Regions from separate parts of the Variovorax durovernensis genome, predicted to be linked through region 1. Evidence: predicted binding sites of a transcription regulator. Region 1 holds the regulator's gene; each other region holds the start of a gene.
The links. The regulator sigma-54, encoded in region 1, starts transcription at its own class of promoters, with help from an activator protein. The targets are predictions, from matches to a motif close to TGGCANGNAANCTGCTTT.
Positions count from the first base shown of each region.

Region 2: the regulator sigma-54 is predicted to act here: its motif matches at 3,089-3,106, upstream of ACWV14_RS31205 (pilin).
Region 3: the regulator sigma-54 is predicted to act here: its motif matches at 3,333-3,350, upstream of ACWV14_RS12240 (transglutaminase family protein).
Region 4: the regulator sigma-54 is predicted to act here: its motif matches at 2,838-2,855, upstream of ACWV14_RS01690 (TorF family putative porin).

Region 1 is NZ_CDRNCW010000001.1:677,076-684,307, forward strand. Features, by position in the region: gene lptA (lipopolysaccharide transport periplasmic protein LptA) at 1-708, shown strand, start outside; gene lptB (LPS export ABC transporter ATP-binding protein) at 705-1,499, shown strand; gene ACWV14_RS03120 (RNA polymerase factor sigma-54) at 1,603-3,216, shown strand; gene ACWV14_RS03125 (phospholipase D family protein) at 3,353-4,915, shown strand; gene ACWV14_RS03130 (LysE family translocator) at 4,932-5,576, opposite strand; gene ACWV14_RS03135 (hypothetical protein) at 5,722-5,979, shown strand; gene ACWV14_RS03140 (YceI family protein) at 6,019-6,675, opposite strand; gene ACWV14_RS03145 (YceI family protein) at 6,720-7,232, opposite strand, start outside.
Region 2 is NZ_CDRNCW010000001.1:6,569,158-6,576,389, forward strand. Features, by position in the region: gene ACWV14_RS31185 (PilW family protein) at 1-439, opposite strand, end outside; gene pilV (type IV pilus modification protein PilV) at 444-977, opposite strand; gene ACWV14_RS31195 (GspH/FimT family pseudopilin) at 1,009-1,494, opposite strand; gene ACWV14_RS31200 (hypothetical protein) at 1,948-2,457, shown strand; gene ACWV14_RS31205 (pilin) at 2,588-3,028, opposite strand; gene ACWV14_RS31210 (3',5'-cyclic-nucleotide phosphodiesterase) at 3,239-4,042, opposite strand; gene ACWV14_RS31215 (CHASE2 domain-containing protein) at 4,072-6,324, opposite strand; gene ACWV14_RS31220 (FHA domain-containing protein) at 6,376-7,026, opposite strand; gene ACWV14_RS31225 (Stp1/IreP family PP2C-type Ser/Thr phosphatase) at 7,093-7,232, opposite strand, start outside.
Region 3 is NZ_CDRNCW010000001.1:2,548,543-2,555,774, forward strand. Features, by position in the region: gene ACWV14_RS12240 (transglutaminase family protein) at 1-3,259, opposite strand, end outside; gene ACWV14_RS12245 (DNA internalization-related competence protein ComEC/Rec2) at 3,400-5,874, shown strand; gene ACWV14_RS12250 (oxepin-CoA hydrolase, alternative type) at 6,018-6,866, shown strand; gene ACWV14_RS12255 (circularly permuted type 2 ATP-grasp protein) at 6,965-7,232, shown strand, end outside.
Region 4 is NZ_CDRNCW010000001.1:365,401-372,632, reverse strand. Features, by position in the region: gene ACWV14_RS01700 (ammonium transporter) at 49-1,485, opposite strand; gene glnK (P-II family nitrogen regulator) at 1,515-1,853, opposite strand; gene ACWV14_RS01690 (TorF family putative porin) at 1,921-2,790, opposite strand; partial or broken gene ACWV14_RS01685 (magnesium chelatase domain-containing protein) at 3,012-3,257, shown strand; gene istA (IS21 family transposase) at 3,694-5,283, shown strand; gene istB (IS21-like element helper ATPase IstB) at 5,273-6,076, shown strand; one part of gene ACWV14_RS01670 (IS3 family transposase) at 6,262-7,193, opposite strand; one part of gene ACWV14_RS01670 (IS3 family transposase) at 7,193-7,232, opposite strand, start outside.

The DNA.
Region 1 (7,232 bases):
ACATTGCATTCTTACTCCACCACTCCCTTCCTGCGTCGCGTCGGCCGCCTGGCTGCCGCCGCGTTGCTGCTGGCCGGCCTTGCCTCGGGCGCCCTGGCCGAGACCGCCGACCGCAGCAAGCCGATGAACATCGAGTCGGATGCCATGCGCTACGACGACCTCAAGCAGACCAGCGTGTTCACGGGCAACGTGCTGGTAACAAAAGGCACGATCATCATCCGCGGCGCGCGGCTCGATGTCCGCCAGGACGCCGAGGGCTACCAGTACGGCGTGGTCACGGCGGCGCCCGGCAAGCGGGCCTACTACAAGCAGAAGCGCAACGCACCTGACGAGTGGATCGAGGGCGAATCCGAAGTCATCGAGTACGACAGCCGCGCCGACAACGTCAAGTTCATCCGCAACGCAGAAATGCGCCGCCTGCTCGGTTCGACGCCGAACGACGTGAGCACCGGCGCCCTGATCGTCTACGACCAGAGCAACGACACCTACACGGTCAACGGTTCCACCGTGCCGCCGAACACCGCGGTCAACGCGTCGTCCCCGAGCGGCCGCGTCAAGACCATCCTGACACCCAAGGCCGCCACGGCGCCCGCGCCCGGCGCTCCCGCCGGAGCCAAGCCCGCCGCGCCGGCAGCGTCCACGCCGGCACCCGGCACGGGCCTGCGCTCGACCACCACGCTCGGTGGCGATGGAGAAACCCGCAAGTGATCGAAACCGCTGGAACCCAGGAAGCCAACGGCGCACCGGGCAGCCGCCTGGTGGCGCGCGGCCTGAAGAAGAGCTATGGCAGCCGCACGGTCGTGAAGGACGTCTCGCTCGACGTGCAGAAGGGTGAAGTCGTCGGGCTGCTCGGCCCCAACGGCGCCGGCAAGACCACCTCGTTCTACATGATCGTCGGGCTGGTGCGCGCCGATGCGGGCGACATCACCATCGACGGCGAGCCCATCGCCCACATGCCCATCCACCGCCGCGCGCGCATGGGCCTGAGCTACCTGCCGCAGGAAGCCTCGATCTTCCGCAAGCTCACGGTCGAGGAAAACGTGCGCGCCGTGCTCGAACTGCAGCATGAGCCCGACGCGAGCGGCAAGCTCGTGCCGCTGTCCAAGCAGCACATGGAAGAGCGCCTGTCCGAACTGCTGGCCGACCTGCGCGTCGACCATCTGCGCGATTCGCCCGCGCTGGCGCTGTCGGGCGGCGAACGCCGCCGCGTCGAGATCGCACGCGCCCTGGCCACCCAGCCGCGCTTCATCCTGCTGGACGAGCCCTTCGCCGGCATCGACCCGATCGCCGTGATCGAAATCCAGCGGATCATCAGCTTCCTGAAGGAGCGCGGCATCGGCGTGCTCATCACCGACCACAACGTGCGCGAAACGCTGGGCATCTGCGATCACGCGTTCATCATCAGCGACGGGCATGTGCTGGCACAAGGCACGCCCTCGGAGATCGTCGACAACGCCGAGGTACGCAGGGTGTACCTGGGCGAACACTTCCGGATGTGATCGTGTTGCGCGGGTCAAAGGCGAGCGTGGCCACCATCCGCGTGGGGATCCTTCGCGGGGGCCGCCGCGCGCAGCGCGCAGCCTTGGGGGGAGCAGCAATCTCATGAAGCAAGGGCTGTCCCTTCGCGTCTCGCAGCACCTGGCGTTGACGCCACAGCTGCAGCAGTCGATCAGGCTGCTCCAACTTTCCACGCTCGAACTGAGCCAGGAAGTGGAGCAGATGCTCGACGAGAACCCCTTCCTCGAGCGCACCGCGGAAGAAGCGGCGCGCGAGGAATTCGGGCTCGACACGGCCGACGCCCCCGTCGCGCGCGATGACGGCGGCGAAAGTGGCGAGGGCGGCGACGGCGAGAGCGACTTCACCCCGCCGCCGGCCAGCACTTCCGCCGCCTCGACCGAGACCGGCACCACCACCACGGCCGATTCCGACGGCCCCGCCGCCGAGATCGCCGAGCGCGAGCCCGACTGGGAAGGCGACGGCACCGTCGACATGGCGCCCGACGACAGCGAGTGGGGCAGCGACGCCCCCGCGCGCCAGAACAACCTGGGTGACGACGAGCGCGCCGATGCCACCGAGCTTGCGCGCAGCCAGGAGTCGCTGCAGTCGTTCCTGCACCGCCAGGCACTGAGCCTGCGCCTGAGCGAGAACGACAGCGCCGCGCTGCGCTTCCTGATCGAGTCGCTCAACGACGACGGCTATCTCGAAGACTCCCTGCCGGCGCTGGCCTCGGGCCTGGCCGGCGACGACAACGACCAGTTCGACGACCTGGTGCATCACTTCCAGGTGGCGCTCGGCCTGCTGCAGAGCCTGGAGCCGGTGGGCGTGGGCGCGCGCGACCTCGGCGAATGCCTGAGCATCCAGCTGCGCGCGTTGGCCGCCGAGGACGACGAAGACGAAGAACAGGCACAGGTCTACAAGACCGCCATCGCCATCTGCAAGCAGCCGATGGAGCTGCTCGCGCGGCGCGATTTCAAGCGCCTGGCCACGCTCACTCGCAGCAGCGAGGAGCTGGTGCGCTCGGCGCTGCAGGTCATCGCGCGGCTGGAGCCCAAGCCGGGGCGCCGTTTTGTCGATGTCGAGCGCAACATCGTCATTCCCGACGTGATCGTCACCAAGACCGGCCGCGGCACCAACGTCAAGTTCCGCGTCATGCTGAATCCCGAGGTCATGCCGCGCCTGCGCGTGCACGACATCTACGCCGGCGCGCTCAAGTCGCACAAGGGCGAGGGCAGCCAGGCGCTGTCGCAGCGGCTGCAGGAGGCGCGCTGGTTCATCAAGAACATCCAGCAGCGCTTCGACACCATCCTGCGCGTGAGCAACGCCATCGTCGAGCGCCAGAAGAGCTACTTCGTGCACGGCGAGCTGGCCATGCGCCCGCTGGTGCTGCGCGAAATTGCCGACGAGTTGGGCCTGCACGAATCCACCATCTCGCGCGTGACCACCGCCAAGTACATGGCCACGCCGTTCGGCACGGTCGAGCTGAAGTATTTCTTCGGTTCGGCGCTGGGCACCGAGACCGGCGGCAATGCATCGAGCACCGCGGTGCGTGCGCTGATCAAGCAGTTCGTGAGCTCGGAGAGCATCAAGAAGCCGCTGTCGGACAGCCAGATCTCCGAGATGCTCAAGGAGCAGGGCATCGAGTGCGCGCGCCGCACCGTGGCCAAGTACCGCGAGGCCCTGCGCATCGCGCCGGCCAACCTGCGCAAGGCGCTGTAGCTCGGCACACCCCCAGGCTATGCGCACTTCGTGTCGCTTCGCCAACCCCCTTGCAGGGGGCAACACCAGCGGCCCGGCAGAGCCGGTTCCGCGGTGTTCGCCGCGTGGCCATGAATGGCGAGCGGGTCTGGCCTTGGTGCTCGCTCTGGCCGTGCTGTTCGTCACCGGCTGCGCCACCTTGCCCGACGAGGCACCGCGCCCGCCCACCAAGGCCATGGCCGTGTCGGCCGACACCGCGCTCGGCAAGCTCGCGATGGCCGCCCAGCCCGACCCCGACCTGAGCGGCTTCCGTCTCATGCCCGGCGGCGACTTTGCCTTCGACACCCGCATCGAGCTCGCGCGCCGCGCCCAGCGCACGCTGGACTTGCAGTACTACCAGATCGAGAACGACGAGACCGGCCGCTACCTGCTGCGCACCCTGCGCGATGCCGCCTTGCGCGGCGTGCGCGTGCGGGTGCTGATGGACGACCTCTACACCTCCGGCGAAGACGAGCTGCTGCTCGGCTTTGCCGCCACGCCGAATGTCGAGCTGCGCCTCTTCAACCCGTTCCCGGCCGGGCGCGGCAGCCTGGTCAGGCGCTTCGCGGCGTCGCTGTTCGACTTCAGCCGCGTGAACCGCCGCATGCACAACAAGCTGTTCATCGCCGACGGCGCGATGGCGGTGGCGGGCGGGCGCAACATCGGCAACCAGTACTTCACGCGCACGGCGGGCGAGAACTTCCTCGATCTCGACACCTTCGTGACCGGCGCGCTGATCCCCCGGCTCGGCAGCCTGTTCGACCAGTACTGGAACAGCACCTACGTGCGCCCCGTGCAGTCGGTGGTGGCGAGCAGCCTTTCGCGCGAGGAGCTGCAGCGCCGCTTCGATGCCGCTACCGGCGCCGACACCACCCCGCCGCCGCCGCAACCCGCGCCCAACGACCTGCTCGGCTACAGCCCGATTGCGGACGACCTGAACGCCGGCAGGCTGGGCTTGATCTGGACCCTGGCCGAGGCCTATGCCGACTCGCCCGACCGGGTGATCGGCAAGACCGCGTCGTACGGCGGCGTGCCGCTGCTGGACGTCGACAGCGTGCGCTACAACGTGGTCGAGCAGATGCGCCGCGCGCGCGCCGAGGTGACCATCGTCTCGCCCTACCTGATTCCGGGCGCCACGGGGCTCGAGGTGATGCGCGAGATCCGCGGGCGCGGCGTGAAGATCAGCGTGGTCACCAATTCGCTGGCCGCCACCGACGAACCGCTGGTGCATACCGCCTACCGCCGCTACCGGCCCGACATGCTCAAGCTCGGCGCCGACCTGTACGAGCTGAGTTCCACGCGCACCCGGCGCAGCGTGCGGCTGGGGCTCTTCGGCACCACGGTCGGGCGCCTGCATGCCAAGTCGGCGGTGATCGACCGGCGCACGCTGTTCGTGGGCTCGATGAATTTCGATCCGCGCTCGGAGTCGCAGAACACCGAGATCGGGCTGATCATCCACAGCCCCGAGATGGCGCAGCAGATGCTCAAGCTGCTCGACGTGCTCAAGCAGCAGGGCGCCTACCGGCTGCGCTTTGCCGAAGGCAGCAACGACAGCCGCATCGAATGGGTCAGCGACGACGCCGGCAAGATCACGGTGCTGCACGAGGAGCCCGATTCGGGCTTCTGGGACCGCACGATGCTCGAACTGCTGGCGCCGCTGACGCCCGAGAGCCTGCTGTAAGCGCCGCGGTATTCAGTCAGTGGCCGCCGCGAATGGCCGACCAGACCAGCCGCACGCCCAGCAGCCCCATCACGCCGCCGGCCGCGCGGTCGATCCAGGCCTTGTAGCGCAGGTAGGCAGAGCGCGGCGCCGCCGAGGAAAGCGCCAGTGCCACGATGGTGTACCAGCCGGTCTCGATGCAGAAGATCACTGCCGGCACCGCCAGCGCCAGTACCAGCGGCACCTCGCGCGGCAGGAAGGCGGCGAAGATGCTGGCGTAGACCACCGCCGTCTTCGGGTTGCTGACCTGGGTGGCAAGGCCCAGCAGAAAGGTGCGGCCGCCGCGCCCCGGCCGGCCGGGGGAGTTACCCACTTCCGGTGTAACAGCCAGTGGCTGGCGCGCGCCGCGCCAGATGCGCCAACCCAGGTAGACGAGGTAGGCGCCGCCAAAGCCTTTTATCGCCAGGTAGAGCCCCGGCACCGCCAGGAACGCTGCCTGCAGGCCGGCCATCGCGGCGATGGCGAAGACCAGTCCGCCCGCACCCATGCCCAACGCCGCCGCGAGCCCGTCGCCGCGCGAGGCCACGGCCGTGCGCGCCACCATGACGAAACTGGGGCCAGGGCTCATCGCGCCCACTGCCATCGCGCCGGCGATGCCCAGCAAGGAAAGGGTGTTGTCCATCGGGGCTGTCTCCTGGGGAAATTTTGAAATGGGTGAATAACGTGCAGAAAGTCACGCTGATCAACGACTGAAAAGTAAACTATAAGTAGTACTTAAATTTTGTTTTCGTTTACATTTTGTGTGCCGACTTCCGCGGCGCACAAAAATGAAAAATCTCTACCTTCTGGTCATTTGGGCATTGATCCTGTCGTTTTTGCTGAGCTTCTTCTACTGGAGTGATGCGCCGCTGGCCGAACAACTGTTGTTCGGTGCGGTGATGGCCGTGGCGATGGGCGCCTGGATGCTGGTCCTGCTGAACCTTCCGCGTGCCCTGATGGCCGCCCGCAACTGGCTGAAATCCCCGAAAGACGATAGCGAGGAACCGCTGGCCGCGAGCCGCCCCCGCAAGACCATCGTCAGGTAGGCAGGCCGGCAGGGCCGCCAGCCACGGCGCCGGAAGCGCCTAGGGCTGGACGTTGACCGCTTCCACCTGCACCAGCAGCTTCACCTTGTTCTCGAAGCCGAAGTTCAGTCCCCAGGTAATTCCCCAGTCGCTGCGTTCCACCGTGGTCTCGAAGTCGCCGCCGCACACCTGGCGGTTGATCAGCGGGCTCAGGTAGCAGTTGAAGCGCACCGCCTTCAGCGTTACCGGCTTCGTCTGCCCCATCAGGGTGAGCGTGCCCGGCACGTCGACCACCTTGTCTCCGCTGATGTCGATCCGGTCGGCCACGAAGCGGCCGGTCGGGAATTCCGCCACGTTGAAGAAATCCTTGCTCTGCACATGGCGGTTGAGCAGGTCGACGCCGGTGTTGATGGAGCTGATGTCCATCGTGATGTCGACCTTGCCGCTGGTGCCGGTGCCGTCGATCTGCACCGAGCCGTCCTTGGTGCTGAAGCGTCCCCGGTTGGTGGTGGTGCCGTAGTGGCCCATCTCGTACATCACGAAGGTGTGCGTCGGGTCGACCACGTAGTTCGCGTTCTTCTTCGGCCCGCCCGCGGGCTTCACGGCCACGGGGGGCGCCGTGTATTCCTGGGCCGTGGCGGTGCCGGAGAAGGCCGCGGCCGACAGCAGCGCGGCAAGGATGAGCTTCGTCTTCACGGCGGTGGCTGGATGTGTCATGAAAGAGTGGGGGTGAGTGAGCAGCAGCGCGGCCTGGTGGTTCTTCACAGCGGCCCGAGGCCCGCGATGGTGAGCTTGAAGCGCACCTGCACCTCGTTGGCGACCATCGAGGTGTCGGTCCATTCGCCGTCGCCGACCTTGTAGTCGAGCCGCTGGATCGTAAAGCTTCCGGTCGCCACCGCCTGGTTGCCGCCGGCGGCGGCGATGCCGACCGGCACCGTCACCGTTTTCGCCGTGCCCTTGATGGTGAGCTTGCCCGTCATCTCGAACTTGCCGTCGCCCAGCGCCTTGATCGCGCTCGACTGGAAGGTGGCCTGCGGAAAGTGCGCCGCGTCGAACCATGGCGCCTTGGGCAGTTCGGCGTCGCTCACCGGAATGCCGAAGCCGGCGCTGGCCGTGTCGATGTGCAGCGCCACGCTGCCGCCCTCGGGCTTCTTCGGGTCGAAAGCGACCTGGGCGTCGAACTTCTTGAACGTGCCTTCCACCGGCACGCCCATCTGCTTGCTGACGAACACGATCTGGCTCTTGTCGGCGACCAGCTTCGCGGCCGGCGGCTC
Region 2 (7,232 bases), 5.9 Mb from region 1:
TCAGGCCAGCGATGCCGGCAGCCGAACCAGCGCAGTCTTTCTCGTTGTTGTCCCGCGCCTGGTAGCGGATGCACAAAGTGGTGGCGTCTACCGCATAGATGGCCTGTCCCACGCTGAATTGGCAATCGTTGGGATGCTTGGCGGCGTCGGCAGGAAAGGCTTCGTCCATCGCCTGCGTCGGGTCCCGGCGGTAACCAGCTTTCGTGAATTCGCTATCCAGCGTTCCCAACGCGTAACGGCTGTTGCCGAGGTTCTCGCTCTGGCCGGCGCGGAAGCTGAAGTTGCGCAAGCCATTCACATAAATCGTGCCGGCAATCAGCACAACGATGAGGCCGACGGCCATCGCCACCATGAGTTCCACAAGCGAAATTCCCCGTTCGGCTGCCAGCGGAAAGCGGCGACCAATACCGCCGCATGTTGGGGAGCAAGCGCGCGACACGGGTTCAGAGCCTCGAGCGCAATATGTAGGAGCAATAGTCATTGTCGGATCCATCCAGGCACTGGCCCTTGCTGACCGGCCAGGCCACCGTGATCGAGATCACCCCGCTCGTCGCATCCAGGCCGACGGCGAAGTTATTGGTGAGAACGTCATCGACAAGGTCGGGCATGAGTTGCTTGGCGCGCGCGCCCCAGCAGCCCAGCCGCTTCGCGGGCGCCGCGGCCAGCGGCTTGCAGTCGCTATCGGTAACGGTCGCCAGCGCGGTTCCCTTCGCTTTCGCGTAGCCACCGAGATCGGTCTTGGGCACGCCAGCGGCCTGCAGCACGGTGAGCGTGTCGCCGCGCATCGTTTCCATCAATTCGGAGGCCACCATCGACGCCATCTGGCGCCGCTCGGTATCGGATGTGTACTGGATGGCACGCACCTGCATGCCTGCAGCACCGAGCAACCCGATGCTCACGAGCAGAACGGCCATGAGAACCTCGATGAGGCTCATGCCCGCTTGTCGGGACGATGATGTGGAGCGAGGGATAGTCATGGAAGAAAAGCCGCGACGGAAATGCCGGACCTCATGAGCAGGCTTGCGTGGTTGCCGCGCTTTTCAGCCGCACGAGGCCCGCGCCGGTCACGGTGAGGCACTGCACGCGTGATGCATTGGTCCCTGAAAAGGACACCGTGTACGAGGTACCGCCGCCGGAGGCAGGCTTGGCCTGGCCCGTCACCTCGAAAATCACGCCGCCCGAGGAGCCGGGCTCGACAGTGACCGTATCCGCCAGCGTGGCCTCGCGCAGCACCTGTGTTCCGATCTTGGCTTGCCACGTCTGCGCCGAGGCGGTGACCGTGCTTTGCGCGCGCTTGTAGACACCTTCCGCACGAGCAAGCTGGAGCAGGGTTTGCAGCTCCTGCGCGGCGGAGCTCACCCGCTGATTGGCGATCATCGTTGTGAACGATGGCACTGCCAGCGCCGCCAGGATGGCCACCAAGGCGACGACGATCATCATCTCGATCAGAGTGAAGCCGTGCTGCGCTCGCGGTGACAAAGCTAATTTTTTCATTGATCGCCGCACCCGTGGCCCATTGGCATCAGATCAGTGGAGGAAGGTTTCCGATGGTAATGTTTGTGAACGCAACTGTTACCAAAGCGAAGGACCGCTCGGCCATTCGGAAATGACCGCTTGTCAGAAATTCCGGAAGTTATGAACGCCGGGAGCGGATTTCAGAGAAGCGCTCGGGGAAGCCAGCAAGTTGGGCTCGCCTGAGGTCGGCTCGAAAGCCATCGAGCCGCTGTCGGCTGCTCGGCGAGCAATCTTTGTGATGACCATACAGTGGCGAAGCACAGGAGGCCGACCAGCTGCAAGCGCCTCGAACACAATCGAACTCTTTCGCGCGGCTCTGGACTGAAACAGCCAAAGCCCTCTCGCGGTCGACAAAGCATCTGGATGGCTATACCCCGGCGGTTATGCCGACAGACGGCGTGATCGGGATTGGTATCCCGTGCACTCACTGCGATGCAAGCCGCGCCCCGCAGGGTCTGCGGCTTTATCGCTCGTGCCTCCAGTTTTGGCTGCTCGACGGGCGAGCGCGAGCCCGGCCGGTTTCACGCAAGTGGTTGCCCGGTAGACCAACCCGTCGAGCTGCCTCCCAGATTGGTCTCGGGACGGCAGTTTTTGAAAACTGCAATCACTTGTAAGTCGTTCTTGGCTATATCCGCACGCGCGCCTGCGCACGTTCTTTCACTTCCTGAGTCTTCTGAAACTGCCGGTGCCGAATCGCTCGCACTACAGGCAAGCGACGACATCGACAACCTGCAGGTTGTGCGACGCGCCTACACGTGTCTCGAAAAACTCATCGCTCCGCACCACGTGAACGACACGGAAGAGGTCTATCCGACGCGTACCGAATTCAGCGCCCTGGTGTGGTTGGTCAATGAGGAGTTGGGGCGGCGCATCGAAGCGGCCGACATCACGATTCAATCGTTGCGTATTGCGCTGAATGGCCGCGCCTCAATTGGAATCTGACCCCGTTTTTTGCACCGGAGATCAGAAATTCGATCAAGGCGACACACACTCAAATCAGAGTGCTTCCTGACACCTTTCGAATATTAAAAAAGCCGCCCGAAGGCGGCCGGTATCTGTAAAGCCGATCGGCTTAGGCCCTGCAGTTCGCCGGGCGATACTTCGCAACCAAAGTGCCGCCAGTGCAGGACCACGTGATTTCGCCACCAGCTTGCACGGTTGGGACAAAAGTGATGGTGCCGTTGCCAGCCACTGCGGTGTATGTAATGGTGATCGTGCCAGTCGCATCTGCGACTGCGACGCTCGTTACGTTCGCAGTTGCTGCTGGGCTGACGTAGCCAGTAGCAGCTTGGGTCGCCGGGAGAACGCCGCCGTTGGTTTGCGTGGTTTCAGTGACCGCGACTTTTGCCGCGTTCGCGAGACTCAGACCTTCGGTGACACGAGCGCGGATGGTGTAATCCTGATAGGCCGGCAGAGCCACAGCAGCCAGAATACCAATGATCGCCACAACGATCATCAATTCGATAAGGGTAAAGCCGGCCTGTGCACGGCGGGCGAGAGTACGACGGTTCATTGAACTAACTCCAGGTTGGTTGGTTGTTACGCCCGGGAACCTGCCCGGAGCGGGAGAACTTCCGCAGCATCTGTGCCACCCACCGAACCAGCCTCCTGCCGACCGAACGCGTCACCTTTGTTTACCAACGTGTAACACTGTGCGACACATTTTGTGTCTAGATGCATCTGAAATGACAAATATGTCATGCCGGCACGCGCCGCCGATACCTCAAAAGGTCAACACCCCATCCGCCTTCAACCACCTGATATCCCGCAGCGCCACCCCCGCCACCTGATGCTCCGCCAGCGCCTCGATCTGGCTCATGATCTCATCGGTCTCCGCCGGCTTGGTATGCGTGATGTAGATCGGAAAATGCTTCCCCGGGGCGATCCGCGCCAGTTCATCCGCCAGCATCACCGGTGACAAATGCAGGCTGCGCTCGGCCAGTGCCTGCTCTCTGTTGCTGAAGGCCGTCTCTATTACCAGCATCGCCACATCCAGCGCGTTTACCCGGTCCCAGAACGGCGCGTTGCGCTCGGTGTCGCCGCTGAAAACCCAGTTCGACCCGCCGGAAGCCCGCCGCACGGCAAAGCCGCAGGCCGGCACGGTATGCACAGCCGGCAGCACTTCGATCGACTTGGGCGCACAGCTGCCCAACTGCAGCATCTGCCCCACCTCGATGTCGTGAAAGCTCACGAACGGCGCTTCCAGGCTGGGGATGCTCTCGAAATCGGGCCAGATGACGTTGTTGAACACGTGCGTCCGCAGCGCTTCGATGGTGGCGCGCAGCGCATGCACGCGCAGCGGCCTGGAGCGGCGGCTACCGACGGCGTCGAGCATCAATGGCAAGGCGGCGATGTGGTCGAGGTGGCAGTGCGTCAGAACCACGTCGTCGATGGCGGCCATTTCGTCAAGCGTGAGGTCGCCGACGCCGGTTCCCGCATCGACGAGCAGGTCGGTGTCGACCAGGAACGAGGTGGTGCGGCAGTCTTTGGCAATGGCGCCTGAGCAACCCAGCACACGAACCTGCATTGTGAAAGACCCCTTGTGTGTGTCCGTCGTCATTTGGTTTCGAACCGGGTTGCGCCGTCCCAGTTCGGATCCTGGGGTCGCAACGCCATGGAGGCTAAACGCTGGGCGTAGAGCTGGTAAAGGACTTTTTTGGCATCTGCGGCGAGCAGGGGGGCCAGCAAGTTCCGGCCCACGGCCCAGTCCTGGCGACGGTAGGCGGCGAGCACGTCGCCCCAGCGCTCAAGCATCTGCTGGGCTTGTTTTTCGGCTTCGGGCGTGCGCTCGGCCAGGGGCGTGAACACGGCCACGGCCTGCGCCTTGCCCTTGACGCGCACGCTGTCGAGTTCCTGCCAGACGTAGCCGGGCGCCAGTTCGCGGGTGGTGCCGCTGGCGACGATCTCCACGCCGTAGTGGCCGCTCAGGCCCTCGAGGCGCGACGCCAGATTGACCGCGTCGCCGACGACGGTGTAGCTGCGCCGCGCGGTCGAGCCCATGTCGCCCACGCTCATGACGCCGCTGTTGATGCCTATGCCCACGCTGATCTCCGGGCGGCCGCCGGCGCGGTTGGCGTCGTTGATGTCGCGCACGGCATCGGCCATGTCGAGCGCTGCGTGCACGGCCAGTGCGGCGTGGTCGGGCGCATCGATGGGCGCGCCCCAGAAGGCCATGACGCAGTCGCCCATGTATTTGTCGACGGTGCCACGGTGCGCGCTGATCACGTCGGTGAGCCGGCTGAACACGGTGTTGAGGAAGGCCTGGAGCTGCGCCGGCGTCATCTGCTCCGACAGGCGGGTGAAGCCGCGCATGTCGCAGAACATCACGGTCATCTGCTTGCTTTCGGCGCGCATGCTGTAGCGGTCAGGCTGGACCAGCATTTCGTCGACCAGCTGAGGCGGAACATAGGTGCCGAAGAGCCGCACCAGCCCGCGCCGCGCGCGCGATTCGACGAAGTAGCCCCAGCTCATGTTGAGCACGAACGCCAGCATCGTCATGGCAAGGGCTGACGCAAGCGGCAGCACGAGGCCGTGGCCGACGAAGAGCCAGGTATTGAGCCCGACCAGCGCGGCGATGGTTGCCGCGACCAGCAGCACCGCGCGCGGCGCCGACAGCAGCGACAGGCCGAAGGCCAGCAGCAGCCCCGTCACCAGCACGCTCAGCACTTCGTAGCCCGGCGCATAGTCCGGCACGCTGAACAGCCGCTGGTCGAGCAGGCCGGAGACGACGTTGGCGTGCACTTCCACGCCCGGGAAGGCGGCCTCGACGGGCGTGGCGCGCAGGTCCTGCAGGCCTGGCGCGGTGGCGCCGACGAGCACGATCTTTCCTTTCAGCTCGCCGGGGCCGAGGCGGCCTTCGAGCACGTCGGCGGCCGGGATGTAGCGGAACGATCCGCCGCTCGCGCCGCCCGGGCCACGAAACGGCACTTGCATGCTGGCGGTCTGATCGACCGGCACGCGCAGTTGGCCGATCCGCAGGGATTCGAGCCGCGGCACGGTGCCGCCAGGGGCGAAGGCCGGACGCACGGGCGGCAAGCCGTTCGCCAGCCGGTAGACCGCGAGCGCAAGCGACTCGAAGTAACCGGGCTGGGCCTGGTCGCCTTGATAGCGGGCGATGAGGGGCACGCTGCGGATCACGCCGTCGCCTTGTGCGCCGACCAGCGTGTTCAGGAAGCCCGCGGTGGGTGCGGCCTTGGCGAGCGCCGGCAGGCTGGCACCGAAGCCGTTCCAGCTGGAAGCGTAGATGCCGCTGGCGGGAAACGCGTCGACCGGCAGCAGTGGCGCGTCGGGCAATTGCCCCTTGGCGCTGGGCGTGGCGGTTCGTGTGAAGTAGTAGCCGAGCGCCACCGGCCGGCCCTCCAGCGACCTCGCAAGAGTGGCGTCGTGGTCCAGCGCGGGGGCGAGCCGCTCGATCTCGGTGGCGAGCCCCTGCATGCCGCGAAGCGGGCCGGCCGCAATTGCCCGCAGCCTCTCGAGGCCGGAACTCCGGTCAGGCTCGAGGAACATGACGTCGAAGCCCAGCACAGCCGCCTGCTGGCGGCCCAGAAGTTCAGTGGTGAGGCCGGCGATCTTGTCGCGCGCCCAGGGCCACTGCCCCTGGCGCGCGAGGCTGGCGTCGTCGACATCGACGATCACCACGCGCGGATCGAGCGTTCGCGGCATGGTCGCACGCAGGCGGATGTCGTAGATCAGGCGGTCGAGGCGTTCGAGCGCGCTCAGCGGCCAGGCGCCGGTGGCGTGCGCCAGCGCCAGCAGCACCGGCAGCAGGCTGATGACGATGCGTGGCCAATGCCGCCGGAACACGCTCACAGCGCGCCGTCCGTGCGGTTCACGCCGCCACGAAACTTGGGGAGAAAAGAATCAGACCCGCACGAATTGCATGCGCGCGGTGCCGCCGAGCTCGAGTACGTCGCGCTCCTGCAGGGCGACTGCCTCGGTGCCCAGTTGCAGGCCGTTGAGCGTGACGTTGCCTTCGACGCCCGCTGCCACGTAGCCTTGCCGCCGACGCGTGACGACGGCCACTGCAACCCCGGGCTTGCCGATGGTGGTGACGACTTTCTGCAGCGCGACGTCCTGGCCTTCGTTGGGGCCGGCCAGCACCCGCAGCACGGGAATGCCGAGCTCGACGAGCGCGCCCGATTCCGTGGGTGCCGAAGACAGCGGCGTGGAGGGCGAATATTCGCCCACAGGATTGCGCACGGAACCTGGGCCGACGGCCAGGTTGCTGCGGGCACGGAAATGAATCCGGCAACCTCCGACCTCGATGACGTCGTTGTCCTTGAGCGCCTGCTTCTGGATGGCGAGCGCATTGACGTAGGTGCCGTTGGTGCTGTTGAGATCTTCAATTTCGACGTCGCCATCGCTCATGTGCAGCACGGCGTGCTCGCCGCTGACTGCCAGATTGTCGATCACGATGTCGTTGTAGGCGCGACGTCCCAGCGTCGTGCGTTCCTTGGCGAGCGCCACTTGCCCGATGACAACGCCATCGACCGAAATGATCATCTTCGGCATTGCCGACTCCCCGATTGCAAAGCTTGAATGACTGCAAGCGCAGCGGTGGGGTACCGCTCAGGCCTGCTACTTGGCTGCGCGAGGCGTTTCCGCAACGCCTGCCCTTGCCAGAACAACCGAAATATTGTCCCTGCCACCATTCTCGTTGGCAATTGCAACCAAAAGTGAAGCTTTTTTCTGGAGCCCGACATCGTGTCCTAGAAGCG
Region 3 (7,232 bases), 1.9 Mb from region 1:
CCGAAGGCGGATTCCATGCCTTGTAGCGCACGCCGGCCACGAATTCGCCCGTCACGCCCGTGGGCTGCAGCGGCAGCACCTTGCCGTTGACGGTGACGACGTGGCGGCTTTCGTTCAGCCCGGTCACGCGCACCTCGATGCGCTCCAGCGAAGAATCGACATAGCGCACCGTGCCGCCGGCCGAGCCTTCCTCGCCCATCACGTGCCAGGGCTCCAGCGCGTTGCGCAGCGACAGCTCCACGCCCATGGCCTGCATCTGGCCCACCAGCGGGAAGCGGAACTCGAAATGCGGCGCGAACCAGTCGGGGTCGAAGGCGAAGCCGGCCTGGCGCATTTCGCTGATGACGTCGTCGAAGTCCATCTTGACGAAGGTCGGCAGCAGGAAGCGGTCGTGCAGTTCGGTGCCCCAGCGGGTGACGGGGGCCTTGTAGGGCTCGTCCCAGAAGCGGGCCACCAGCGCGCGAATGAGCAGCTGCTGCGCGATGCTCATGCGCGCGTGCGGCGGCATCTCGAACGCGCGCAGCTCCAGCAGGCCGAGGCGGCCGGTGCTGGAGTCGGGCGAATACAGCTTGTCGATGCAGAACTCGCTGCGGTGCGTGTTGCCCGACACGTCGATCAGGATGTTGCGCAGCGTGCGGTCGACCAGCCATGCGGGCATGTTCTGGCCGTAGATCTCGCGGTTCCTGGCGATTTCCTTCAGGGCAATTTCGAGTTCGTAGACCTGGTCGTTGCGGGCTTCGTCCACGCGCGGAGCCTGGCTGGTCGGGCCGATGAACATGCCCGAGAACAGATAGCTCAGCGACGGATGGTTGTGCCAATACAGCAGCAGGCTGGCCAGCAGCTCGGGCCGGCGCAGGAAGGGGCTGTCGGCCGGCGTGGCGCCGCCCATCACGAAGTGGTTGCCGCCGCCGGTGCCGGTGTGGCGGCCGTCGGTCATGAACTTCTCGGCCGACAGGCGGGTTTCGAACGCGGCGTTGTAGAGGAACTCGGTGTGGGCGACCAGTTCCTTCCAGTTGTGGGCCGGATGGATGTTGACTTCGATCACGCCCGGGTCGGGCGTGACGGCCAGCATCTTCAGGCGCGGGTCGCGTGGCGGCGGATAGCCTTCCATCACGATGCGCATGCCCAGGTCGCGCGCGGTGGCTTCCACCGCGGCGACGAGGTCGAGGTAGTCCTCCAGGCGCGCGAGCGGGGGCATGAAGACGTAGAGCACGCCCGAGGCGCTGCCCTTCTTCTCGGCCGTGGGGCCGTTGGCGCGGCGCGGGTCGCGCACTTCGACGCACAGCGCGGTGCGCGTGACCCAATGGGCGGATTCGCCGCGCAGCGGCTGGCGGGTGGTGGTGGATTCGCTGATGGAGTCCTCGGCTGCTGCGGTATCGCCGCTCGCTGCATCGCCGTTGGCCGCATCGCCGGGGCTTTGCATGCGCAGCGATGCGGGCACCACGGGCGGCGTGCCGAAGGTGTAGGGCACGTCACCGAGGCCGGCGGCACCGGCCCCGGCACCAGCGGCTGCGCCTGTGCTGTAGCGCGCACGGTAATCGGCCGCGCTCGGCAGTGCGCCGCGCGGCGCGGTCGGGTCGCGCTCGATCAGGTAGGGGTAGTCGCCCTTGCTGGCCCACGGCTGCGAGTCGAGCGGCAGGCGGTAGCCCATGGGCGAATCGCCGGGAATCAGGTAGAGGCGGTCGTCGCGCAGGAACCAGGGGCCGGTCTTCCAGGCCGGGCCGGCCAGCGCAGGGGCGTCGCCGTTCGCATTGCCGGGCTCGATGGGCAGCATGTAGCCGATCACCGCGTCGAGCTTCTGCGTGAACACGCGGCGCAGGCGCACGCGTTCGAGTTCGTCGTCGAGCTTCGAGTCGAAGGGATCGACGTTCACCGGCAGGCGGCGTTCGCGCCAGAGGTAGTAGTAGATGTCTTCGTAGCCGGGCTGTATGTAGCGCTCGGTCAGGCCGAGCTTGTGCGCCAGCACGGTGGTGAAGCGGCGTGCGTCTTCGCTGGTGTAGTGGGTGGGAAAGCGCTCGTCGGCGAACAGCTCGGGGTCGTGCCACAGCGTCTGGCCGTCGGCGCGCCAGAAGATCGACAGCGCCCAGCGCGGCAGCTGCTCGCCCGGATACCACTTGCCCTGGCCGAAATGCAGGAAGCCGCCCTTGCCGTACTCGGCGCGCAGCTTGTGCACGAGCTCGGTGGCGTAGCCGCGCTTGGTGGGGCCGAGGGCGTCGGTGTTCCACTCGGGCGCGTCGCGGTCGCTGGTGGCCACGTAGGTCGGCTCGCCGCCCATGGTGAGGCGCACGTCACCGGCCTTCAGGCGCGCATCGACCGCGTCGCCGAGGGTCAGCACCTCGGCCCATTGCTCTTCGGTATAGGGCTTGGTGACGCGCGGCGATTCGTAGATGCGCGTGACCTTCATCTCATGGCCGAACTCGACCTCCGATTCGTCCACGCCGCCCTCGATGGGCGCCGCGCTCGATGGCGTGGGCGTGCAGGCCAGCGGAATGTGGCCCTCGCCGGCCAGCAGGCCCGAGGTGGCGTCGAGGCCGATCCATCCGGCGCCCGGCAGGAACACCTCGCACCAGGCGTGCAGGTCGGTGAAGTCGACCGTGGTGCCGCTCGGGCCGTCGAGCGCCTTCACGTCGGGCGTGAGCTGGATCAGGTAGCCCGAGACGAAACGCGCGGCCAGCCCGCAGTGGCGCAGCAGCTGCACCAGCAGCCAGCCCGAGTCGCGGCAGGAGCCGCTGCCGTTGGCCAGCGTTTCTTCCGGCGTCTGCACGCCGGGCTCCATGCGGATCAGGTAGTTGACGTCTTGCTGCACCTGCTGGTTGATGCCGACCAGGAAGTCGATGGTGCGCTGTTCCTTGCGCTCGACCTTGTCGAGGTAGGCCTCCAGCAGCGGCGTGACCGGGTCGGCCACGAGGTAGGGCGCGAGTTCCTCGGCCTGCGAGGCCGTGTACTTGAAGGGGAAGTTCTCCGCCTGAGGCTCCAGGAAGAAGTCGAAGGGGTTGTAGACCGCCATTTCGACCACGAGGTCGACAGTGACCTTGAACTCGCGTGTCTTCTCGGGGAACACGAGCCGCGCCTGGTAGTTGGCGAACGGGTCCTGCATCCAGTTGACGAAGTGCTCCGCGGGTTCGACCCGCAGCGAATACGAGATGACGTTGCTGCGGCAATGCGGCGCGGGACGCAAGCGCACGACCTGAGGGCCCAACTGCACCAGGCGGTCGTATTTGTAGTGGGTGACGTGGTGGAGAGCGGCGTGAATAGACATGCGTTTTTGTGTGCAGTACTGGCAGATTGCATCGGAAAGATGTCTCTGGTGAGACGCATACTAGCCGAGATGCTTAGCAATTAACGCGCCACTGAGCGTGAGTCGGGGAGGGTTTGCATCATGTGTCCGGACGTTCTTTCATGACGCGATTTCACGCGTCGGGCAATGCCGTGGGCGGGTCGCGAGGCTTCGCCGCATTGGGCGGATCGCTGCTGGGCGCGGCCCTGCAGTTGAGGCAGCCGTCGCTCTGGCCCGCATGGGTCTATGCCGTTTTGCTGCTGGTGGCCGTGGCGGGTCTCTGGCGATGGCGCCGGCCTTTTTTCATCGAACGGCGCATGCCGGCCATGGTGCTTGCCCTGCTGTGCGGAGCCCTGGCCGGGGCGGGGCTGGCGGGTTGGCGTGCCGTGGTCCATGCGGACGGCGCGCTGGCACCGGCGCTCGAAGGGCGCGACCTCGTGGTCACGGGAGTCGTCGCGGAGATGCCGCAACGCAACGAAGCCGGAACGCGGTTTCGCCTCGACGTGGAATCCGCGCGCTGGGCCGATGCGTCTGTCGACGAGCCATTGGTGGTTCCAGACCGCATCGCCCTCGGCTGGTATGCGGAGAACACGGGCCTGTGGGGCCGCTCTTCCGGAGGCAAGGCCGCATCCGCCAGCCCGATAGGTCCCTTGCATGCCGGCGAGCGATGGCAGCTTGCCGTGCGCCTCAAGGCGCCGCATGGCAACGTCAACCCCTTCGGCTTCGATGGCGAGCTGTGGGCGTGGGAGCAGGGCATCCAGGCCAGCGGCTATGTGCGGACCGGCGCGCGGGATGCCGCGCCGAAGCGCATCGCCGTCACCTGGCTGCATCCGGTCGAGCGTGCGCGCGAAGCCGTGCGCGACGCGATTTTCGAGCGGGTGCCCGACCGCGCGCGAGCCGGGGTGATCGCGGCGCTGGTGACGGGCGACCAGCAGGCCATCGACCGCGCGGACTGGGATGTGTTCCGGGCCACCGGCGTGGCGCACCTCATGTCGATCTCCGGTCTTCACGTCACGATGTTCGCCTGGCTGGCGGCGCATGTCGTTGGCTGGCTGTGGCGGCGCTGCCCGCGTTTGATGCTGGGCCTGCCCGCACAGCAGGCCGCGCTGGTCGGCGGCGTGCTGCTGGCCGGGCTCTACGCGCTTTTCAGCGGTTGGGGCGTGCCGTCGCAGCGCACGGTGTGGATGCTCGCGACGGTCGCGCTGCTGCGGCTCACCGGGCGGCGCTGGCCGTGGCCGCATGTGTGGCTGCTGACCGCGGCGGTGGTGGTGGCGCTTGACCCATGGGCGCTGATGCAGGCCGGCTTCTGGCTCAGCTTCGTGGCGGTGGGCGTGCTGTTCGCCACTGATGCGTCGGTGCCCGGCGAGCCGCGCGCGCGGGCTTCGGCGCGGCTGCTGGGTTTCTTTCGTGAGCAATGGGTCATCACGCTGGCGCTCGCGCCGCTGAGCCTGCTGCTGTTCCAGCAGGTGTCGCTGGTCGGGCTGCTGGCCAACGCGGTCGCGATCCCGTGGGTCACGCTGGTCGTCACGCCGCTGGCCATGCTGGGCGTGGCCATCGCTCCTTTGTGGGACGCGGCTGCGTGGGCGGTGCATGCGCTTTCGGTGCTGCTGCAATGGTGCGCCGGCTTGCCGCTCGCCACGCTGTCGATGGCTGCGCCGCCCGTGTGGATGGCCGCCTGCGGCGTGGTTGGCGGCGCATTGCTCGCGATGCGCTTGCCGTGGTCGCTGCGCGCGCTCGGCCTGCCATTCCTGCTGCCGGTGCTGCTGTGGCAGGCGCCGCGTCCCGCCGCGGGAGAGTTCGAATTGCTGGCCGCCGACATCGGGCAGGGCAACGCGGTACTGGTTCGCACCGCCACGCACAGCCTGCTGTACGACACCGGCCCGCGCTACAGCCTCGAAAGCGATGCCGGCCACCGCGTGCTCGTGCCGCTGCTGCGCGCTCATGGCGAACGCCTCGACATGCTGCTGCTGAGCCATCGCGATACCGACCACACGGGTGGGGCGCAGGCGGTGCTCGCGATGCAGCCGCAAGCGGAGTTGCGGAGTTCGATAGAGGCCGCGCATCCGCTGCAGGCCTCGCACCCGGCTCAGCGCTGCGAGGCCGGGCAGCGCTGGCGCTGGGACGGTGTGGACTTCGAGGTGCTGCACCCCGTGGCGGACGACTACCAGGCCTTCACCATCAAGCCCAATTCCGTGTCCTGTGTGCTGCGCATCGGCAACGGCCGTGCCGCCGCGCTGCTGGTGGGCGATGTCGAGCGGATGCAGGAGTCCGCGCTGATCGCGCGCACGCCGGATTTGCGTGCCGACGTGCTGCTCGTGCCCCATCACGGCAGCAAGACCTCGTCGAGCGAAACATTCCTCGATGCCGTGCAGCCGCGCATTGCATTGGTCCAGGCGGGCTATCGCAACCGTTTCGGCCACCCGGCGCCCGAGGTGGCGGCGCGGTACGCGGCACACGGAGTGCGGCTGGTCGATAGCCCCCGCTGCGGCGCCGCCCACTGGCGCAGCACGCAGCCCGCCGATGTCGCCTGCGAGCGCGAGCGCCAAGCGCACTACTGGCGGCATCGCCTGCCCGCGCGCGCCGAAATCGTGAATTAATTGTCAAATTAGACAAAAAGCACTCTTCTGTCGGATCGCGCCAACGGCCGCCCGATGCGTTGTATGGTCCTGACACAACGAAAAGGGGATGCCATGCACGATCGCAGCAGTTTCCGGTGGGGCCGGTTTTCCCGGCCTGCGCCATGACGACCGCCGTCCCGACCATCACCAGCGCGAGCGCGACGGCCACGTCCGGCCCGCGGCTCAAGACGCACCGCGAGGGTCCGGTGCTGGTGCTGACCCTCAGCAACCCGGCCGCGCGCAACGCGGTCAACCCGTCGGTCTACCGTGCGGCGGCCAAGGCGCTTCGGGCCACCTCCGGCTTTCGCACGGTGCGCGCCATCGTGCTGTGCGGGGAGGGCGAGCACTTCAGCGGCGGCGGCGACCTGCGGCGGCTGGCGCGGCAGCGCAAGTTGCCCGAGGCCGAGCAGCACGGCCACCTGGAGGCGCTTCATGAATGGATCATGGCGATCCAGGAAGCGCCCCAGCCCATCATCGCGGCGGTCGAGGGGGCGGCCGTGGCGGGCGGTTTTTCGCTGTGCCTGGCCTGCGACCTCATCGTGGCGGCGGAAGATGCCAGGTTCGCCATGTCTTACGTCAACCTGGGACTCACGCCCGACGGCGGCGGCTCCGATTCGCTGGTGCGTTCCCTGCCGCCGCAGGCCGCCCTGGAATTGCTGCTCGACGGCAAGCCGTGCAGCGCGAAGCGGCTGCACGACTGGGGCGTGGTCAACAAGGTGGTGCCGCACGGCAGTGCCTGCTCCACGGCGCTCGAATGGGCGCAGGAGCTTTCCCGCGGGCCGTTCGAGGTGCAGGCGCGCATCAAGCAGCTCGTGTATTCGGCCCGGGGCCGCAGCCGGCGGGAACAGCTCGACGCCGAGCGCGAATCTTCCGTCGCCAGCCTCTACAGCGACGAGAGCGGGGAGCGCATCAAGGAATTCCTTTCGCCGCGCAAGAAGCAGCAGCCGCCGGCCGAAAGCACGGTGCGGTAGCCAGGAAAAAAGAGCTTCGACCCGTCTCCGGCCGCCGCATAAGGGGTTCTACTGGCCTCGAACTTGCTAAGCTACGGCTCAAGGAGATTGGTCGTTCCATGCACAAATTCGACGAGATGTATGAGCAGTTGCCCTATGCGGGGGCTGCGATCCGACAGCATTACAAGCGCTACGACCAATGGCTCGCGAAGCAACCCGGTGAGGTGATGCGTTCGCGGCGCGAAGAGGCGGAAATGATTTTCCGCCGGGTCGGTATTACCTTTGCCGTCTACGGCGCGAAGGACGAAGACGGTTCCGGCACCGAGCGGCTCATCCCGTTCGACCTGCTGCCGCGAATCATCCCGGCCAACGAGTGGGACAGCATGG
Region 4 (7,232 bases), 310 kb from region 1:
GCTCCGCCGGGCCGCAGGTGCTGCCCCCTGCAAGGGGGCATTGGGGGTTTACCTGTTGTATGCGGTCTCGCCGTGCGAGGAGATGTCGAGGCCTTCGCGCTCTTCTTCTTCCGACACACGCAGGCCGAGGGTCAGGTCGGCGATCTTGTAGGCGATGAAGGCCACCACGCCGGACCACACGACCGTGAGCGCCACGCTCTTGATCTGGATCCAGACTTGCGCGCCCATCGAGAAGGTATCGGGCGTCGCGCCGCCGGTGCCGCCGAGGCCCTTGGCAGCGAACACGCCGGTCAGGATGGCACCCAGGATACCGCCCACGCCGTGCACGCCGAACACGTCGAACGCGTCGTCCGCACCCAACATGCGCTTCAGGCCGCCCACGCCCCACAGGCAGACCAGGCCGGCCAGCAGGCCCAGCACGATCGAACCCATCGGGCCGACGAAACCGGCGGCGGGCGTCACAGCCACGAGGCCGGCAACGGCACCGGACGCAGCGCCCAGCATCGAGGCCTTGCCCTTGTGCAGGCTCTCGCCCAGGATCCACGACAGCGCGGCGGCAGCGGTGGCGAGCACCGTGTTGATGAAGGCCAGGCCGGCCAGGGCGTTGGCGGCACCAGCCGAGCCGGCGTTGAAGCCGAACCAGCCGACCCACAGCAGCGAAGCGCCGACCATGGTGAGCGTGAGCGAGTGAGGCGTGAACGCTTCCTTGCCGTAGCCGACGCGCTTGCCGACCATGTAGGCACCCACGAGACCGGCCACACCGGCGTTGATGTGCACCACGGTGCCGCCGGCGAAGTCCAGCGCGCCGTCCTTGCCCAGCAGGCCGCCGCCCCACACGATGTGGGCGATCGGCACGTAGCTGAAGGTGAACCACAGCACCGAGAACAGCAGCACGGCCGAGAACTTGGCACGTTCCGCGAAGGCGCCGACGATCAGCGCCACGGTGATGGCCGCGAAGGTGCCCTGGAAGGCGACGAACACGTATTCAGGAATGGTGGTAAGCGCACCGAAGGTTTCCTGCGTGATGCCCTTCATGAAGATCTTGTCGAAGGTGCCGAAGAAGTTTCCGTCACCCGAGAAGGCCAGGCTGTAGCCGTAGATGGCCCACAGGATGCTGATGAGCGAGAAGATCACGAAGACCTGCATCAGCACCGACAGCATGTTCTTCGAACGGCCCAGGCCGCCGTAGAACAGCGCGAGGCCGGGGATGGTCATCAGGATCACGAGGAGGGTCGAAGTCAGCATCCAGGCGGTGTCGCCGGAGTCGATCTTCGGAGCCGGTGCAGCGGCGGGTGCGGCTGCAGGCGCAGCAGCGGCCGGTGCCGCAGCTGCATCGGCCGCCGGAGCCGCAGCGGGCGCTGCCGCTGCGGGAGCCGTTGCGGCCGGTGCCTCGGCAGCGGGCGTTGCCGGGGTCTGTGCGAAGCCGGAGGTACCGGCGGCGAGCACGCTCAAGCCGAGCGCAAGAGAGACAAGCAGTTTTTTCATAATCGTTGTTCTTTCGGGCCTGGACTCGATCAGAGGGCTTCGCGGCCCGTTTCGCCGGTGCGGATGCGAACGACCTGCTCGAGGTTGTAGACAAAAATCTTGCCGTCACCGATCTTGCCGGTGCGGGCGGCGCCTTCGACGGCTTCGATCACGCGATCGACGAGGTCGTCGGAGACGGCCGCTTCGATCTTGACCTTGGGCAGGAAGTCGACCACGTACTCCGCGCCGCGATAGAGCTCGGTGTGGCCCTTCTGGCGTCCGAAGCCCTTCACCTCGGTGACGGTGATCCCCTGCACGCCGATGGCCGACAGTGCTTCGCGCACCTCGTCGAGCTTGAACGGTTTGATGATGGCTGTGACCAGCTTCATGAGTTTTCTCCTTTGGATGGAAATGAAACGATGCGGCAGCTTGGGCCGCACCTCGTTGTTCTGCTGCTTACAGCGTCTTCGTCAGCGTGAGGATGAAGCGCGCCTTGTTCGGCGAGTAGGTGGTCTGGCCGATGGGGCCGAAGCCGAGGTCGACGCCGGGGTTGGACACCGCGAGGTACGAGCTCTGCTTGTTGGCGCCCTGCACCGAGCCGGTCAGCGACAGGCCGTTGCCGAAGTCGTAGCTCGCGCCCACGTTGTAGTCCACGTAGCTCTTGTAGCCCAGGCTGCGGATGTCGCTGGACATGTTGGTGTAGCCCACGGCTGCCTTCAGCGTGACCTTGGGCACGATTTCCTTGCTGTACGACAGGTTCAGGTAGCCGGTGTTGGTGCCCTTCAGGCCCGAGCCGGCCTTGTTGCCGGCGTAGCCGAAGTAGTCCTTCGACACGGTGTGCGAGTACTTGGCGGTGAACGAGCCGAAGGTTTCGTTGGCGTACGTGCCGGCAACGTACAGCTCGGTGGTGTTGCCCGCCGAGTTGCCCGGGTAGATATAGGTGAGCGCGCCCACGTCCATGTCGAGCGGACCGGCCTTGAACTTGTAACCGCCGTAGAGGTCGCTCTCGATGCTGTTGCCCTTCTGCCAGTTGACGCTGGAGTTCCAGTTGCCCACGTAGAAGCCGCTGCTGCCGAAGGCGTAGTCGAAGCCGCCCTGGATCGCGGGCTTGAAGCCCTTGGTCTTGGCATAGTCGTTCTTGCCGATCATGTCCTGGTCCTGGCCGCGGAACTTGTAGTTCGAGGTCAGCGAGATGTTGCCCGTGAAATCCGGGGCGGGCGCGGGCGCTGCTGCTGCGTCGGTCGTTGCCTGAGCCAGGGCTGCGCCCGAAGCGGTCAATGCAGCGGCCAGAACGATCATCGCCTTGGCGGCGGTACGGTGCGTCATCGGGAAACTCCTCGCGTGTGAAGTGTGTTGTTGGACCTGAGAGGCTCAAAGCAGGGAGCGTGCCAAACTGCACAAATACCTGTGCCCCATGCGACTCGCTGGCGTCGCGTTGTGAGCGAAATCGTTACAACGCTTGTTTCGAGCGGTTGCGGCTTTCAACAGGTTCGCACCACCGCGGACACACCAAAGATGGACGCACCATCTTGGGGACAGGGAGAGAAATGAGTTTGTCTTTGGTGCAGGGCCGAGCCTTGCTGGGGCTGGAAGCGGCCAGTGTCACGGTCGAGGTGCATCTGGCCAACGGCCTGCCCAGCTTCACGCTGGTCGGCCTGGCGGAAACCGAGGTCAAGGAAGCCCGCGAACGGGTGCGCTCGGCCATCCAGAACGCGGGGCTCGAATACCCCAACAACAAGAAGATAGTGGTGAATCTGGCCCCCGCGGACCTGCCCAAGGACTCCGGGCGCTTCGTTAGAGAGCGTTCACTCTGTTAGAACAGAATGTGTTCTCTGACAGTCTCGTTAGAGATGAGTAGCAGGAGGGGTCCGGGGAGGGGCACATGACGCGGAAGGCTGTGGATAACTTTCGATTGGAGCGCTGGCGCGGGCTGCACGCGGCCGTCTTGCTGCCGCTCCTGGCTGACTTCGCGAAGCAGGACGCGAACTTCCGCCCCATCAAGGAACCTGGTACTACTCGCTGGCATGTTTCGGCGGGTGGAAGCGACTTCGAGTTGGTTTGCACGGGGCCGCGGTTCCTAGACACCAGGGCCAGGACCGGCGGCGCTGGCGCCGTGGACTTGGTTGTTGATTTCCATCCAGAAGTGACCCACTTGGCCCGGTGATTTCCATCTAAATCTGACCCACGTGATAACCCTAACCTGCTGCTTTTAGCAGCAGGAGCACAGGAGTGATTGACGTGGCGACACTGAGTGTCATCAGGCGTTGGGCACTGCGAGAGCAACTGTCCATCCGAGAGATAGCCCGGCGCACGGGCTTGTCTCGCAACACCATCCGCAAGTACCTTCGCGAGGGCGAGGCGGCGCCCAGCTACGCGAAGCGCATCAGCCCGAGCAAGCTCGACGCGTTCGCCGAGAAGCTCGGCGGCTGGCTCAAGAGCGAGGCGTCTAAGTCACGCAAGCAGCGGCGCACGCTCAAGCAGATGCACGCCGATCTGGTGGCGCTGGGCTACCAGGGCTCCTACAACCGCGTGGCGGCCTTTGCACGAGCGTGGCATGCGCATCTCCACGAGGTCCAGCAGACGACCGGGCGCGGCACCTTCGTGCCTCTGGCCTTCGGTCCCGGCGAGGCATTCCAGTTCGACTGGAGCGAGGACTGGGCCGTCATCGCTGGTGAACGCACCAAGCTGCAGGTGGCGCACTTCAAGCTCAGCCACAGCCGTGCGTTCATCGTGCGCGCCTACCTGTTGCAGACCCACGAGATGCTGTTCGATGCGCACAACCGGGCCTTCGAGGTACTCGGGGGCGTGCCTCGGCGCGGCATCTACGACAACATGAAGACCGCCGTGGACAAGGTACGCCGCGGCAAGGAGCGCGACATCAACGCGCGCTTCAGCGCCATGGTCAGTCACTACCTGTTCGAGGCCGAGTTCTGCAACCCGGCCTCGGGCTGGGAGAAGGGCCAGGTCGAGAAGAACGTGCGTGATGCGCGCCACCGGTTGTGGCAACCTGTGCCGGCGTTCGCCACGCTGGCGCTGCTCAACGACTGGCTGGAGGACCGCTGCAAGGCGCTGTGGGGCGAGATCGTCCACGGCAAGCTGCCAGGGACCGTAGCCGATGTCTGGGCGCAGGAACGGCCACTACTGTTGCAGATCCCCAGACCCTTCGATGGTTTCGTGGAACACACCAAGCGCGTCTCGCCCACCTGCCTGGTGCACTTCGAGCGCAACCGTTACAGCGTTCCGGCCTCCTACGCGAACCGGCCAGTGAGCCTGCGCGTGTACGCCGAACGCCTCGTCGTGGCGGCCGAGGGCCAGATCGTGTGCGAGCACACGCGCATCATTGACCGTCGCCACGACACCGCAGGTCAGACCGTCTACGACTGGAGGCACTACCTGGCAGTGCTGCAACGCAAGCCAGGAGCGCTCAGGAACGGAGCGCCCTTCAGCGAGCTGCCGCAGGGCTTCCGGCGGCTGCAGGCCGCGCTGCTGAAGCAGCCAGGCGGAGACCGCGAGATGGTGGAGATCCTGGCGCTGGTGCTGCACCACGACGAGCAGGCAGTGCTGACCGCGGTCGAACTGGCGCTGGAAGCCGGCGTGGCCAGCAAGACTCATGTGCTGAATGTGCTGCACCGACTGCTCGATGCCAAGCCCATTGCGCCGGCGCCTGTCACGGCACCGCAGGCACTGCGCCTGATGAACGAGCCGAAGGCCGATGTGCTGCGCTACGACACGCTCCGGGGGCGTGCCAGCGCTGCTGGCGGCCTGCGCGGGCCGCTGAACTCCAAGTCGAGTAGCCAGGAGGTGCGCCATGCGACATGACCCTGCCAGCGGCGCCATCGTGATCATGCTGCGCGAACTCAAGATGCACGGCATGGCCCAGGCCGTCGCGGAGCTGGCCGAGCAGGGATCGCCGGCCTTCGAGGCGGCCCAACCGATGCTCTCGCAGTTGCTAAAGGCAGAGACAGCCGAGCGGGAGGTACGCTCGGTGGCCTACCAGTTGAAGCTCGCTCGCTTCCCAGCCTATCGCGATCTCGCTGGCTTCGACTTCGCCAACAGCGAGGTCAACGAGGCGCTGGTGCGTCAGCTACACCGATGCGAGTTCATGGACGATGCGCAGAACGTGGTGCTCGTGGGCGGTCCGGGCACCGGCAAGACCCACATCGCCACGGCGCTGGGCGTGCAGGCCATCGAGCACCAACACCGCCGGGTGCGCTTCTTCTCGACGGTAGAACTGGTCAACGCACTCGAGCAAGAGAAGGCCAGTGGCAATCCCGGCCACATCGCGCACCGACTGATGTACGCGGACATGGTGGTGCTCGATGAACTGGGCTACCTGCCGTTCAGCGCATCAGGTGGCGCGCTGTTGTTCCATCTGCTGTCCAAACTCTACGAACGCACGAGCGTGGTGATCACAACCAACTTGAGCTTCAGCGAGTGGGCCAGCGTCTTCGGCGACGCGAAGATGACGACGGCGTTGCTGGACCGGCTCACGCATCACTGCCATATTCTGGAGACCGGAAACGACAGCTTCCGCTTCAAGCACAGCTCGGCTCAACCCGTTCAAGCAGTCCAACCTAAAAAGGAGAAAGCCAAGAACTTATCCACACCGTGAGCCGGCTGGCTCGCAAAGAGGGTGGGTCAATATTCGATGGAAATCGCGGGTCAGGATTCCATGGAACTCAACAGCCCAGGCTCACGTAGAGGTTCTGCTTGATGATTCGACTCGTGCTGCGCGACAGCCCTACTGCGAACGGCAACTGACCTTGCCCCTGTTTCGTGTAGCTCTTAACCCACGATTCACGCGGCCTTTTTACGCTGTGCCTCGTACCAGCGCTGCTCGTACTGCATCGGGCTGAGGTAGTCCAGCGATGAATGCAGCCTGCGGTGATTGTAGAAGGCCATCCAGTCCATCACCGCCTGCCTGGCCTGCTCACGGGTAGCGAATTTGTGCCCATGCACGCTGGCTGTTTTCAGCCGGCCCCAGAAGCTCTCGGTCGGTGCGTTATCCCAGCAGTTGCCTTTGCGGCTCATCGATGAACGCATGCCCCAGCCCTTCAAGGCATCTTGGAACTCATGGCTGCAATACTGGCTGCCCCGGTCGCTGTGGAATATCACCCCAGGAGGCGGCCTGCGGCGCCACCACGCCATGGCCAGCGCGTCCTTGACCAGGCTGGCCTGCATGTGCGGCTGCAGGCTCCAACCCACCACCTGACGGTTGAACAGGTCGATGACCGCAGCCAGGTAAAGCCAGCCCTCGTCGGTTTGGATGTAGGTGATATCGCCACTCCAGAGCTGGTTGGGCGCCTCGGGGTTGAAGCGCCGCTGTACCAAGTCGGGCGCCACCGGCAGGCTGTGGCGGCTATCGGTGGTCACCACGAACTTGCGTTTGGTCTTGGCCCTGATGCCGTGCTGCTGCATGAGTTTGCGCACCCGGTCTTTGCCCACTCGGATGCCCCGGGCCAGCAGTTCCTTGTGCATGCGTGGCCAACCGTATTCCCCCTTCACCTCGGCGTGGATGGCGCGCATGTACGCCAGCAGGGCTTCGTCGCTGTGACGCCTGGCAGGTCTACCGTGGCCAGAATCACGCCGGCGCAGCCAGTTGAAGTACCCGCTGGCGCTGACCTCCAGCACCCCGCAGGACACATTCACCGGGTACAGCTTTCTCATTTGGTGAATCCAGGCGTACCTCGCAGCGTGTCCTGCGCGAAGTACGCCGCGGCTTTTTTTGCGATGTCGCGCTCCATGCGAAGGCGAGCATTCTCTGCACG